One region of the Bacillus altaicus genome, then DNA from elsewhere that is predicted to be linked to it. Evidence: riboswitches for the same ligand, from Rfam matches in the RefSeq annotation. Region 1 holds a riboswitch; each other region holds the start of a gene.
What was found. Region 1 has a riboswitch for lysine ahead of ACE38F_RS19140 (aspartate kinase). Riboswitches for the same ligand answer to the same signal wherever they lie in the genome.
Positions count from the first base shown of each region.

Region 2: it holds a riboswitch for lysine, as region 1 does, so the genes downstream of both, ACE38F_RS13325 (amino acid permease) here and ACE38F_RS19140 (aspartate kinase) in region 1, are expected to answer to the same signal.
Region 3: it holds a riboswitch for lysine, as region 1 does, so the genes downstream of both, ACE38F_RS23620 (amino acid permease) here and ACE38F_RS19140 (aspartate kinase) in region 1, are expected to answer to the same signal.
Region 4: it holds a riboswitch for lysine, as region 1 does, so the genes downstream of both, lysA (diaminopimelate decarboxylase) here and ACE38F_RS19140 (aspartate kinase) in region 1, are expected to answer to the same signal.

Region 1 covers NZ_CM143394.1:3,712,903-3,716,120, reverse strand. The annotation lists gene asnA (aspartate--ammonia ligase) at 1-399, shown strand, start outside; partial or broken gene ACE38F_RS19145 (helix-turn-helix domain-containing protein) at 447-536, shown strand; gene ACE38F_RS19140 (aspartate kinase) at 726-1,955, opposite strand; lysine riboswitch at 2,157-2,343, opposite strand; gene ACE38F_RS19135 (DoxX-like family protein) at 2,536-3,218, shown strand, end outside.
Region 2 covers NZ_CM143394.1:2,551,472-2,554,689, forward strand. The annotation lists gene ACE38F_RS13320 (iron-sulfur cluster biosynthesis family protein) at 1-128, opposite strand, end outside; gene ACE38F_RS13325 (amino acid permease) at 252-1,718, opposite strand; lysine riboswitch at 1,831-2,023, opposite strand; gene ACE38F_RS13330 (GNAT family N-acetyltransferase) at 2,410-2,859, shown strand; gene ACE38F_RS13335 (sulfite exporter TauE/SafE family protein) at 2,900-3,218, opposite strand, start outside.
Region 3 covers NZ_CM143394.1:4,570,681-4,573,898, forward strand. The annotation lists gene gapN (NADP-dependent glyceraldehyde-3-phosphate dehydrogenase) at 1-1,220, shown strand, start outside; lysine riboswitch at 1,399-1,580, shown strand; gene ACE38F_RS23620 (amino acid permease) at 1,727-3,151, shown strand; gene ACE38F_RS23625 (ABC transporter permease) at 3,212-3,218, shown strand, end outside.
Region 4 covers NZ_CM143394.1:4,031,480-4,034,697, forward strand. The annotation lists gene lysA (diaminopimelate decarboxylase) at 1-1,146, opposite strand, end outside; lysine riboswitch at 1,327-1,508, opposite strand; gene ACE38F_RS20820 (DUF3888 domain-containing protein) at 1,598-1,996, opposite strand; gene ACE38F_RS20825 (LTA synthase family protein) at 2,258-3,218, shown strand, end outside.

The DNA of each region.
Region 1 (3,218 bases):
GGTGCAGTCTTTATTATTGGAATTGGTGATGCACTCCGTTCAGGTGAAAAGCACGATGGACGCGCATCCGATTATGATGATTGGAAATTAAACGGTGACATTTTATTCTGGCACCCAGTACTACAAGCTTCATTCGAATTATCATCAATGGGAATTCGTGTTGATAGTAAAGCACTTGATGAGCAATTAACGAAAACTGGTGAAGACTTCAAACGTGAGTATGATTTCCATAAAGGTATTTTAGAAGACGTACTACCATTAACAATTGGTGGTGGTATCGGCCAATCAAGAATGTGTATGTACTTCTTACGTAAAGCACATATCGGTGAAGTTCAATCTTCTGTATGGCCTGACGATTTACGTGAAGCTTGCAAGAAAGAAAACATTCATTTGTTTTAATATAAGTGAGAGGGAGAGTAGCTGTGGAATAAGAGCTACTCTCCCTTTTTTACTTTGACGTGAAAAAAGTTATTTTGAATGAATATAGATCGTTTTTTCAAGGGAAAGAGCGAAAGGGTATATGTGATAAGAAATAAGAAGAGTCATTTATATTTCCTAGGAAAGGGTATAAAGAATAATCTAATTGTTTTATAATGATCTTCGGATATCGATAACAAGATAAAAAGCTGTCTGCATAGATTTTTAAAATTCTATGTGGACAGCTTTCTATTTATATAGGAAGGAAATAGATTAATATAATTTGTTGTAAGTTTTACTGGCGGAAATTAAATCATTTGTACTAAAGGCTCAATTTTCGCCATAAATGATTGATGGAGTGCTTCAACGCCATCTACTAAGTGAATACGGTCAATGACAACTGATACTTTAATTTCAGATGTACTTACCATTTTAATATGAATACCGCCTTCTTTTAAAGTAGTGAACATATTCGCAGCAACTCCCGGGTTAGATACCATACCAGATCCTACAATTGATACTTTCGCTAAATGATTTTCATGTTCTACAGATTCATAGTGAAGTGCCTCTTGATTTTGTTCTAACACTTCTAATGTTTCTCTTAAATCATTAGAATGGATCGAGAAGGAGAGGTGAACAGTTCCTTCATTTGTAATACTTTGAATAATAATATCTACATTAATATGTGCCGCTGCTAATGTAGAGAAAACTGTTGAAAGTGCACCTTGTTCTAATCCTTTAATTGTGATGCGTGTAATATTATCCTCAAATGCAATACCTTTAACGATTGATTGTTGTTCCATGTTACATTCTCCCCTTACAATTGTTCCGTTTTCTTGTTCCATACTTGAGCGAACTTCTAAAATTACATTATGATTTTTAGCAAACTCAACAGCGCGTGGGTGTAATACGCCAGCACCGAGGTTGGCAAGCTCTAACATTTCGTCATAAGAAATTTCATCTAATTTATAAGCATCTTGTACAACTCGTGGATCAGTCGTATATACGCCTGACACATCCGTATAAATATCACATTTTTTTGCTTTTAGTGCCGCAGCTAATGCGACAGCAGTCGTATCGGAGCCACCGCGGCCAAGTGTGGTAATTTCATGTTCTTCACTTACTCCTTGGAAACCAGCTACTATAACAATCGTGCCATCAGCAAGATAGGATTGAATACGACCAGTATTAATGTCAGTAATCCGTGCACTACTATGTACAGATTCTGTCGTAATACCAGCCTGCCATCCTGTTAATGAAATTGCGTTATAACCTTTTGTTTGTAGTGCCATTGTTAATAATGAAATGGTTACTTGTTCTCCTGTAGATAGGAGCATATCCATTTCACGTTTACTTGGATTTTCAGTAATAGCGTTAGCAAGTGCTACAAGTTTATCCGTACTTTTCCCCATTGCTGAAACGACAGAGACAATACTATGTCCTCGTTCATATTCTTCAATAATTAAATTTGCTACATGTTGAATGCGTTCGACGCTTCCGACAGAAGTACCGCCAAATTTTTGTACAATCGTTTCCATTACGAATTCCTTCTTTCGTCCATTTTTAAGAATAGGTTAGGACATATACAAATCCCAATATGCCTGTAGTTACCAGAGAGAAAAACAAAAAACACCATCTCAAATAAGTGAGGATGGTGCTGTTACAGGAAAAGGGAAACAGAAAACGGAGCTAATAAAAAAACCGCCAAAAAAGGAATATCATAAAAATGATATCTCTTTTTTGTAGATAGCTCTTCATACGTACACGTCTGTACATATGACAGTTCTGTTTCTATTCGAAAACAGCCCCAATTGATAAATGCAGAGAAATTTATCAATTTCGGCAACACTTCCTTTCCTCTAAGATCATAGACATCTCTGTGTCTCCTTTAGAATACTTATAAGCGTTGCAACCTCTATCTCACGTTTTAGGCGAGAGTGTATGATTTATGAAGTTGTTGGTAACATTTGTTTTATAATAATTTAAATTTTTCAGGGAATCAAGTGTTTTTTGTATTTTTTTGAAATTCTATCTTTTTATTAAATTAGTTTGTGAAAAATGTAGCAAAATAAATTCGTTGCATGTACATTAAAAATATAGAGCATGGGAGGTGGAAGGATGGGCAAGAAAAAGCCTATTTATGTAGCAACAGAAATGAACACAAAAATGAAGAAATTATGGGCATATACACAAGAGCCTGATATACATACAGAGTGGGATGCCCGTTTTACGGAAATTTCGTATTTAGAGAAAAAAGAAGGGGAGCCGCAGAAGTTTTTATATAAAACGAAGATTGGTTTCGGGCTTGAAATAGCCGGAGAAGGGGAATCGATAGGTGAAATAAGAAAAGAAACTGGAGAGCGCATTTCCTCTTTGAAATTTTGGACAGACAATAAGCTATCACTTATACAAATAGGACGAGGTTATTGGAAGTATACCCCGAATGGAGAACATATTCATTTTGAAACGCAATATGATTATGATACAAGGTTTGGTCGTATAGGGAATGTGATAGATTCATATATTTTTCGTCCGCTATTAGGTTGGGCAACTGCATGGAGTTTTGATGCTTTAAAATTATGGTTAGAAAAGGGACTTCATCCTAAGTTGCTAATTAGAAGAACGATGACGTATTGGCTCGTTTGCTTTTTATTTGCTTTCGTATGGTTATATCAAGGGATTGTACCGAAATTGATGTTTACTCATTCAGAAGAAGTAAAGATGCTTTCTGCACTAATCGAATCGAATGAAAGTAGTATTTTTATACTTAAAATAGTTGGATTTTTAGAAATAATATGGGG
Region 2 (3,218 bases), 1.2 Mb from region 1:
ATTAAATCAACATCAACAAAAATACTACAAGAGTTCGTCATTGTTCCTCTAATACGAATGATCTTTTTGCCTTCACGTTCTAGTCTATGTATAGCTGCTATTGCTTCATCAGTAATACGAATGTTCATTTAATCCCAACCTTTATTTATATTTCCTCTATTATTGCAAAAACAGTGGTAATAGGGAAGGGAGATGAATTGTAATAAAAAACGAGCAAACAAATTTGTTTGCTCGTTTTGCTATACTTTCTTCTATTTCAGTTCACATTTATCAAGTGGAATTACTTTCGTTTTCTTAATAAATTTATAACCTAACCATAGTACTAAGAAGAGTGGTAAACCGATGTAAGAAATAAGTACACCGTTCCAATCGATAGCTGCTCCCGTAAATGCTCCGTAGTTTTGACCTAAAATAACGATAACACAAAGTGTAAATGCAAAGATTGGACCGAACGGGAACCATTTCGCTTGATATGGTAAATCTTTCAAATCTTTCCCTTGTGCAATATAAGCTTTACGGAAACGGTAATGACTAATAGCAATCCCTACCCAAGCAATAAATCCTGACATCCCAGAAGCATTTAATAACCAAATGTATACAACACCGTCACCGAATAAAGAAGCGATGAAAGCGACGCTACCAACTACTGATGTTGCGATTAATGCGTTAACAGGTACACCGCGGCTATCTAATTTGCCTAAGAACTTTGGTGCTTTTCCTTGGCGAGCTAAATCCCAAAGCATACGAGTTGATGCATACATTCCAGAGTTACCAGCAGAAAGTACTGCAGTTAAAATAACAGCGTTCATAACAGAAGCAGCGAAGGCAACGCCCGCTTTTTCAAATACAAGTGTAAATGGACTTACTGTAACATCACTCGCTGCAAGGCTTTCAGTCGTATAAGGAATTAATAAACCGATAACGAGAATTGCTAAAATGTAGAATAATAAAATGCGCCAAAAGATAGAACGAATTGCTTTTGGAATATTGCGTTCTGGATCAGCAGTTTCACCAGCAGCTACTCCTAATAATTCAGTTCCTTGGAATGAGAAACCAGCAGCCATAAATACACCGATAATTGCCATGATACCACCGTTAAATGGTGCATCTGCAACAGTGAAGTTTTTAAAGCCGACAGATTCGCCGCCCATAATTCCAAAAATCATCATAAAACCGACAATTAAAAAGATAATAATAGTAACTACTTTAATAAGTGCGAACCAATATTCAGATTCACCAAAACCTTTAACAGATAAATAGTTTAAGAGAAAAATAATAGCTAAACAAAGTCCACTCCAAATAAGAGAAGGGGTATCTGGGAACCAAAATTTCATAATTAATGTTACGGCTGCGAGTTCAGCAGCGATCGTAATCGCCCAGTTATACCAATAGTTCCATCCAAGTGCAAAGCCAAGTGATGGATCAACAAATTTTGTTGCATAAGTACTAAATGATCCAGTAACAGGCATGTAAGCTGCGAGTTCTGCTAAGCTTGTCATTAAGAAATAAACCATAATTCCAATTGCAGCGTATGCGACTAGTGCACCGCCAGGACCAGCCGAATGGATAACACCACCGCTGGCAAGAAATAGTCCGGTACCGATTGTACCACCGAGAGAAATCATCGTAAGGTGACGAGATTTTAATCCACGTTTTAATTCACCTTGTCCTTGTGTAGTTTGCGTTTTAGAGGTAGCTTGATTTGTTGCGCTATTCATGTTCAACACTCCTTTTCTTGTAAGATAGGAAGGAACGGGGGAGAAAAATACAAAAAACCGCCAAAAGAATTAGGCGGAACGTTTCACAAATAACCACCCCATCATACCCTTCCGTTAAGATAGCACCCCACGTCTACACGGTAATTTTGTAAACGTGACAGTTCTGTTCCTTTCGGAGACAGCCCCAGCTCACATTTCCAGAGAAGAAATATAAACTTCGGCAACTTTTCCTTTCAAACGGAGTCGGTGACATTCTCTGTGTCTCGGCCGTTCTACTCTTAAAAGTTGCAACCTCTACCTCATCGGATTGATGAGGATTTATATATTGCTAAGATTTTTAATATATGGCAATTGTAATGATTTTCTGAATATATTGCAAGGAATTTTGTTAGGAAAAGTCAAAAAATATCGGTTATTGTATAGGAAACGCTTGCAAAACCCCACCCGAACCTACTGTTATGTAACAATGAAAAAATAAAAAGTTGTTATACAAAAGTTTCGCAAAAAATAATGAAAAATCCTTTAAAGTTAAAAGAAAATTCAGAAAATATAATTCGACATAACTATTAAAGGGGATTTCTGCTGTTATTTTGTTTCAAAGAATAAATATATTTGTAGGTATAAAAGAGTGAATATTCTATGTTTTTATAGTAAAATTGTAGTATTGTTTAATTGAAAAGGGGACATCGTTATGAAATTAGAAACGGAAAGATTACATATTATCCAGTGTACGGAAGAACGGGTTCAAATTGCGAATAATCAAGGATACAATAGTGGCCCGCATATTTTAGGGCATATAGAAAATGTGAAACAAGATGCGGCTTTATTACCGTGGGGCGCGTGGTATGTTATTCGGAAAGAAGATGACATCGTTTTAGGTGATATAGGATTTAAAGGGAAACCGAACGAGGAACATACGGTAGAAATTGGTTACGGATTTATTGAGAAATATTGGAATAAAGGGTATGCAACAGAAGCAGTTAGTGAATTAATGAAACGGGCTTTTCAAACAGGAGAAGTGGAAACGATTATAGCGGAGACACTCCGTGATAACTATAGCTCTATTCGTGTATTAGAGAAATTATATATGAAAAGAGTAAATAGTACTGAAACGATGATAAATTGGAAGATTGAAAAATAAAAAATACCGCTCGAAGTAAATCGGGCGGTATTTTTCGTAATTATGGTAGCATTTGTTTTTGATCTGCCGGATAGCCAATCGTTGAATGCTTTGAATGGTTACGGACAGAAATGAGAATAGAGATAACAACGATAAGACCAACTGCAACATAAGAAAGTGTAATAATAGTTGGATCAACTTTAAATGATGTAAGTAATGTACGTATATTCGTAAAGATAATAAGTCCGCCAACGAGTACGCCAAGTAAATGCGAAGGAACAATGCGCACTAACCATGCGGCGATTGGTGCGGCAACAATACCACCAAGCATTAGAGCAAATACCCAAACCCAGCTTATTTGTTCCCAGCCAAGTGAGATG
Region 3 (3,218 bases), 860 kb from region 1:
AATGGGCTGATGAGCTCGTAAATATGCAAGATGAAATTGCCGATATCATTATGAAAGAAGTCGGTAAAGGATATAAAGATGCGAAAAAAGAAGTTGTTCGTACAGCTGACTTCATTCGTTACACTATTGAAGAAGCTCTTCATATGCACGGAGAAAGCATGATGGGCGATAGCTTCCCTGGCGGAACGAAATCTAAACTTGCGATTATCCAACGCGCACCACTTGGTGTTGTATTAGCAATCGCACCATTTAACTACCCAGTAAACTTATCTGCTGCAAAACTTGCACCAGCACTTATTATGGGTAACGCTGTTATCTTCAAACCAGCAACTCAAGGTGCAATTAGCGGTGTTAAAATGGTTGAAGCACTTCATAAAGCTGGCCTTCCAAAAGGTCTTGTAAACGTAGCTACAGGACGCGGTTCTGTAATTGGTGACTACTTAGTAGAACATCCTGGTATCAATATGGTATCGTTCACAGGTGGTACAAACACAGGTAAACATTTAGCGAAAAAAGCTGCAATGATTCCACTTGTATTAGAACTTGGTGGTAAAGACCCTGGTATCGTTCGTGAAGATGCTGACTTACAAGATGCTGCAAACCATATCGTAAGCGGTGCATTCTCTTACTCTGGTCAACGTTGTACAGCTATTAAACGTGTACTTGTACACGAAAATGTAGCAGACGAGCTTGTTGGCTTATTAAAAGAGCAAGTAGCTAAATTATCAGTTGGATCTCCAGAACAAGACAGCACAATCGTCCCATTAATCGACGACAAATCTGCTGACTTCGTTCAAGGTTTAGTTGATGACGCTGTAGAAAAAGGTGCAACAATCGTTATCGGTAACAAACGTGAGCGCAACTTAATTTATCCAACATTAATCGACCACGTAACAGAAGAAATGAAAGTTGCTTGGGAAGAGCCATTCGGCCCAATCCTTCCAATCATCCGTGTTTCTTCTGACGAACAAGCGATTGAAATTGCTAACAAATCAGACTTCGGTCTGCAAGCAAGTGTCTTCACGAAAGACATTAACAAAGCGTTTGCAATTGCTAACAAAATCGACACTGGTTCTGTTCAAATTAACGGACGCACAGAGCGCGGCCCTGACCACTTCCCATTCATCGGTGTAAAAGGTTCAGGTATGGGCGCACAAGGTATTCATAAGAGCCTTGAGTCTATGACACGTGAAAAAGTAACTGTATTAAACTTAGTTTAATCTTATATGTAGAAGCTGATCTAATTTTAGATCAGCTTCTTTTTAGTTCAAAACCGTATCCATCACCAATAACGAACTCTTCCCTATAATCTGATTATTACTATATCCATTGACGTATAAAAATACATTTGTTACTCTTAAGTACGTTAATTTAATATTTAAATCCTCATTCGTATCTCGGTGAGGTAGAGGTTGCAATCATTAAAAGTATCATTTCAGGAGATGTAGTGGCATTGATGAAGGAATGAGAAAGGAATGGTTGCCGAAGTAAGACGTGCCCACCATGCGCGCTTGCTGGGTCTGCATTTAATAAGTGCAGAACTGTCACAAACGTTTCGTTTGTGGAGAGCTATCGAGAGGTATGTCGTGGGTTTCTTATAAGATAGAAAGCATGTAGCGGCAAATTACGTGCTTTTTTTGTTTTGTTTGGAACTTCTCTTCCTTACCAGGAAGACATACATATCTCCTCGCTTGACTTGGTTATACTAACTTTGGAGGTATTTTCTATGCAACAAAAAAAATGGGGCTTTTGGGTACTAACAGCTTTCGTTGTCGGCAACATGGTTGGCGCTGGTATTTTCATGGTGCCAAGTACGTTGGCACAAACAGCTAGCCCTCTCGGTGTCACTTTAGCTTGGTTAACAACAGGGTTTGGTGTTTTAATGCTAGCTCTTGTTTTCGGTAATTTAGCAATTCGTCGTCCTGATTTAACGACAGGACCACAAAGTCATGCATATGCTTTATTCTCAACACCAAAAAGAAAGAAAATGGCTGGTTTCAGCATAGTATGGGGATATTGGGTTGCAAACTGGGCAAGTAACGTTGCCATCATTACATCTTTCGCGGGATATTTATCGCTCTTCTTCCCGATTATGAAAGATACACGACTATTGTTTTCAATCGGCTCTTTCAATATAGAAGTTGGAAAACTACTTACATTTACTATTTGTTCTATTTTACTATGGGGCACTCATTTAATTTTAACAAACGGTGTAAGCGGAGCTGGGAAACTAAACTTCTTAGCAACAACAACGAAAGTAACTGGATTCCTTCTATTCATCATTGTTACGTTATTTGCGTTCGAAGCTTCTAAATTTGGACAATGGTACACACCGATGATCGATAAAGAAGGCGTATCACACGGTCTCCTTTCACAAGTAAATTTAGCTGCTCTTACAACACTTTGGGCATTTATCGGAATTGAATCAGCCGTTCTTTTATCAAACCGAGCTACTTCTCCCAAAACGGTAAAACGTGCAACAGTTGCCGGTTTACTAATAACAGTTGCAATTTATTTAGGAATTACAATTTTAACAATGGGTGTACTTCACGTTGATAAATTACAAGCTTCTGAACGTCCATTAGCAGATGCATTAAACGCTGCAATGGGTCACGGCGGCGGGAAACTTATGGCATTACTTGCTCTTACTTCCCTATTCGGTTCCATATTAGGCTGGATTTTATTAAGCTCAGAAGTACCTTATCAAGCAGCAAAAGAAGGTTTCTTCCCTTCCTTCTTCGCAAAAACGAATAAAAAAGGAAGTCCAATTCATTCACTACGATTAACAAACATTATGTCGCAAGTGTTCTTATTCTCAACATTATCAGGAACAATTGCGGAAGCTTATACATTCGTTATTACAGTATCAACTTTAGCCTACCTCATTCCATATCTCGTTTCACCAATCTTCCAGTTAAAGCTAGTCGCAACTGGTGAAACATACAAAAATGAAATGCGGGCAAGAATTACAGATGGCATAGTCGCAGCGATCGCACTTTGCTATGCACTATGGGTTATTAAAACAGGCGCATCCGATATAAAAACATTCCTTCTCGGGATTGGTTTATTCGTAATTGGCTTTGCCTTCTATCCATTAATGAATCGTGATCAGAAAAAAAATAACGAAAAGAAAAACGAGCAAGTTGCATAACGCAATTTGCTCGTTTTTTGCTTAATAAAACATATATAATAGAAAAAAGAGGTGAAAAACATGTCAA
Region 4 (3,218 bases), 320 kb from region 1:
TAGTAAATCAGAAGAAGCAACTTTAGGAAGATTAATATCCCAAATCAGCATATCTCCACTTTCACAACATTTCCCAGCAATCGAAACAAGTTCCTCATTTTCATCATTCCCTCGATTCGCCAATATCGCCTCATAACGCGCTCCATATAGAGCCGGCCTTAAATTATCTGTCATCCCACCATCGACTGAAACATATTTTCTTATGCCTGGAATCTCTTTCACCGCTCCGACTGTATAAATTGTTGTTCCCGCATCCCCTACAATACTACGCCCTGGCTCAATCCATATTTCAGGAAGCGGATATTCACATAATGTAAACAGCTCTCTCACCTTACTTGTTACAGCGTGCACATACGTTTCAAGTGTTAACGGTGTATCAGACTCCGTATAACGTATACCGAAACCTCCGCCGACATTTAATACTTTCACCACATAGTTTGTTCGCTCTCTCACTTCTTCTAAAAATTGACGTAGTACTTCAATTGCTCGAACAAAACCAGCCGTTTCAAATATTTGCGATCCGATGTGCGAGTGAATTCCTAGCACATTATAACTTGATTTTTGCAAAGCTAGCTCAATTGCTTGCATCGCTTGACCATTTGAAACACCAAACCCAAATTTCGAATCCTCTTGACCTGTTGTTATATATTCGTGTGTATGTGCCTCTACTCCAGGCGTTACACGGATTAATATGTTCACAAATTTCCCATGTTGCACTGCTAAATCATGTAAAATTTCTAATTCTAAGAAATTATCTACCACAAAACAACCAATATTCGCCTGAAGAGCCATAATCATTTCTTCTTCTGTTTTATTATTTCCGTGAAAATGAATGCGCGATGCCGGAAATCCTGCTTGAAGTGCAGTATATAATTCTCCTCCAGAGACAACGTCTAAAGACATATTTTCTTCACGAGCTACTCGGCACATCTCCATGCACAAGAACGCCTTGCTAGCATATGCTACTTGATAAGAGAAACCACTTTCTTTAAAAGCACGATGAAACGCACGACATTTCCCTTGAATTGACTCTTCATCGTATACATAAAGTGGTGTTCCGTATTGTTTTGCTAGTTGCGTCGTATCGCACCCTCCAATTTCTAAGTGTCCTTGCCCATTGATTCGGCTTGTGCCGTGTAAATACATTTGAATTCCTCCCTTATTTCCTCTAAAACTCATAACCCCAATCTTCTATTCATTGCAGCACGCTTTTAGATAGACAAAAAACGCGCGGAACAATGTTCACACGCGTTTCTTATTAGGAAAAATATATATTGAAAAAATAAACGAGTTGTTATCTTCTCAAAATAAGAAACCGCATCAACATCTCCAAATAGCTCTTCATAAAATAAATATTATGACAGTACTACATTTATTCAATGCAGTCCCAATATATGAATAACGTGGTTATTCTTATATTTCGGCAATAGTCCCTTTCAACCTATGATCACAGATTCCACTAAATCTCCCATAGCTTACTCTTTCCTATCGCGGCCTCTACCTTTGAGAGTAGATGAGGTAAGTCTATTTAATTTTCAAACATCTAATTGTTGCTATTAACAATACCAAAGGACCATTTTATTTGTCAAACAATTTTTTATATTGTTTTTTTACAGTTTAATTTCGTGTCATTTGGTAAGCGCTTTATAGAAATTTTTGTAACAGTCCATTCTCCTTCTTCATTGTTAAATGTCATACTTATCTTCTCAAACGGCGGAAGTACTTTTCCACCTATTCCTGATTCATATTTCGTTATTTCAATTACTGCTTGAAATAAATATGTACCGCTATAAAGTTTTTTTAGGCTAATAATTTTAGGACAATCAAACGGTTTTAATTTTCCATATTGTTTCTCAATCGCTTCATTCATTTTTGGAAATAACACAGAATAAAGAGCATCTTCCATGAGCGGTGCATCATATTGTGCTACTGATACACTCGGTGAAACAAAAAGCATAAAACTAATGCATACTATAAAATATAATAATTTCCGCATCATAACCTCCGTATCATTACGCGATACTTTCCATGTTTAACGAATGATAATAATCATACATAGAAATTCCATTTTATTGTCTCCTACTTCGCTTTTTCTACTCAATTGTTGCAAAAAAAGCCCACAACTCTCCTTTATTTTCGTATAATGATACTCATAGTATAATAATCATAATAATAAAGGACTGTTCGTATATATATAGTGAGACGATTTTCAAACAAACTCACAGGAACTGTCATGCTTTTAAGAGAGGAGTATATTATGCTACAACGTCTGTTTCCAAAATTACGATTTGCACTCGTTGCAGTCGTTTTATTATGGATAAAAACATATATTGTGTACAAGCTAGCATTTGATATTAGAATTGATAACTTCTTTGAAGAGTTTATGCTTTTTATTAACCCACTAGCTTCGTTACTTTTATTTTTTGGTTTCGCTTTACTTGCATCTAAGTACCGAAACCGAATTATTATTGTAATTAGTTTTATACTGTCATTTATTTTATTTGGAAATGCAATGTTTTACGGGTTCTATAACGATTTTGTTACTTTCCCTGTTTTATTCCAAACAAATAATATGGCTGACTTAGGGACGAGTATAAAAGAACTCTTTACGTATAAAACATTACTTTTATTTGCAGACGCAATTATTTTAATGTTTATTTCGCGTAAATTCCCATCATTTGGTGATAAAACACCCCTTTCTCGCTCTGAGAAGCGAACTTTCTTTAGCGGTGTAACAGTATTATTAGCACTACAAATTGTTGTTTCAGTTATATATAAACCACAAATGTTCTCACGCTCATTTGATCGTCAAACTGTCGTGAAAAATTTAGGGTTATACACATATCATCTATTTGATATTACACTTCAATCTAAGTCTTCAGCTGAGCGTGTATTTGCAAGTGGAGACGGGTTCTCTGAAATTAAAAACTATACAGACTCAAAAGATAAGCAAGTTGATAAAAACTTATTTGGAGCTGCAAAGGGTAAAAATGTAATTTTAATTTCAATGGAATCTACACAAAGTTTTGTTATTAATAAAAAAATAAATGGAAAAGAGATTACTCCATTTTTAAATGAGTTTATTAAAGATAGTTTTTATTTCGATAACTTCTATCATCAAACGGGACAAGGTAAAACTTCTGATGCTGAATTTATCGTTGAAAATTCCCTTTATCCGTTAGACCGTGGTTCTGTATTCTTTACTCATGCAACAAATG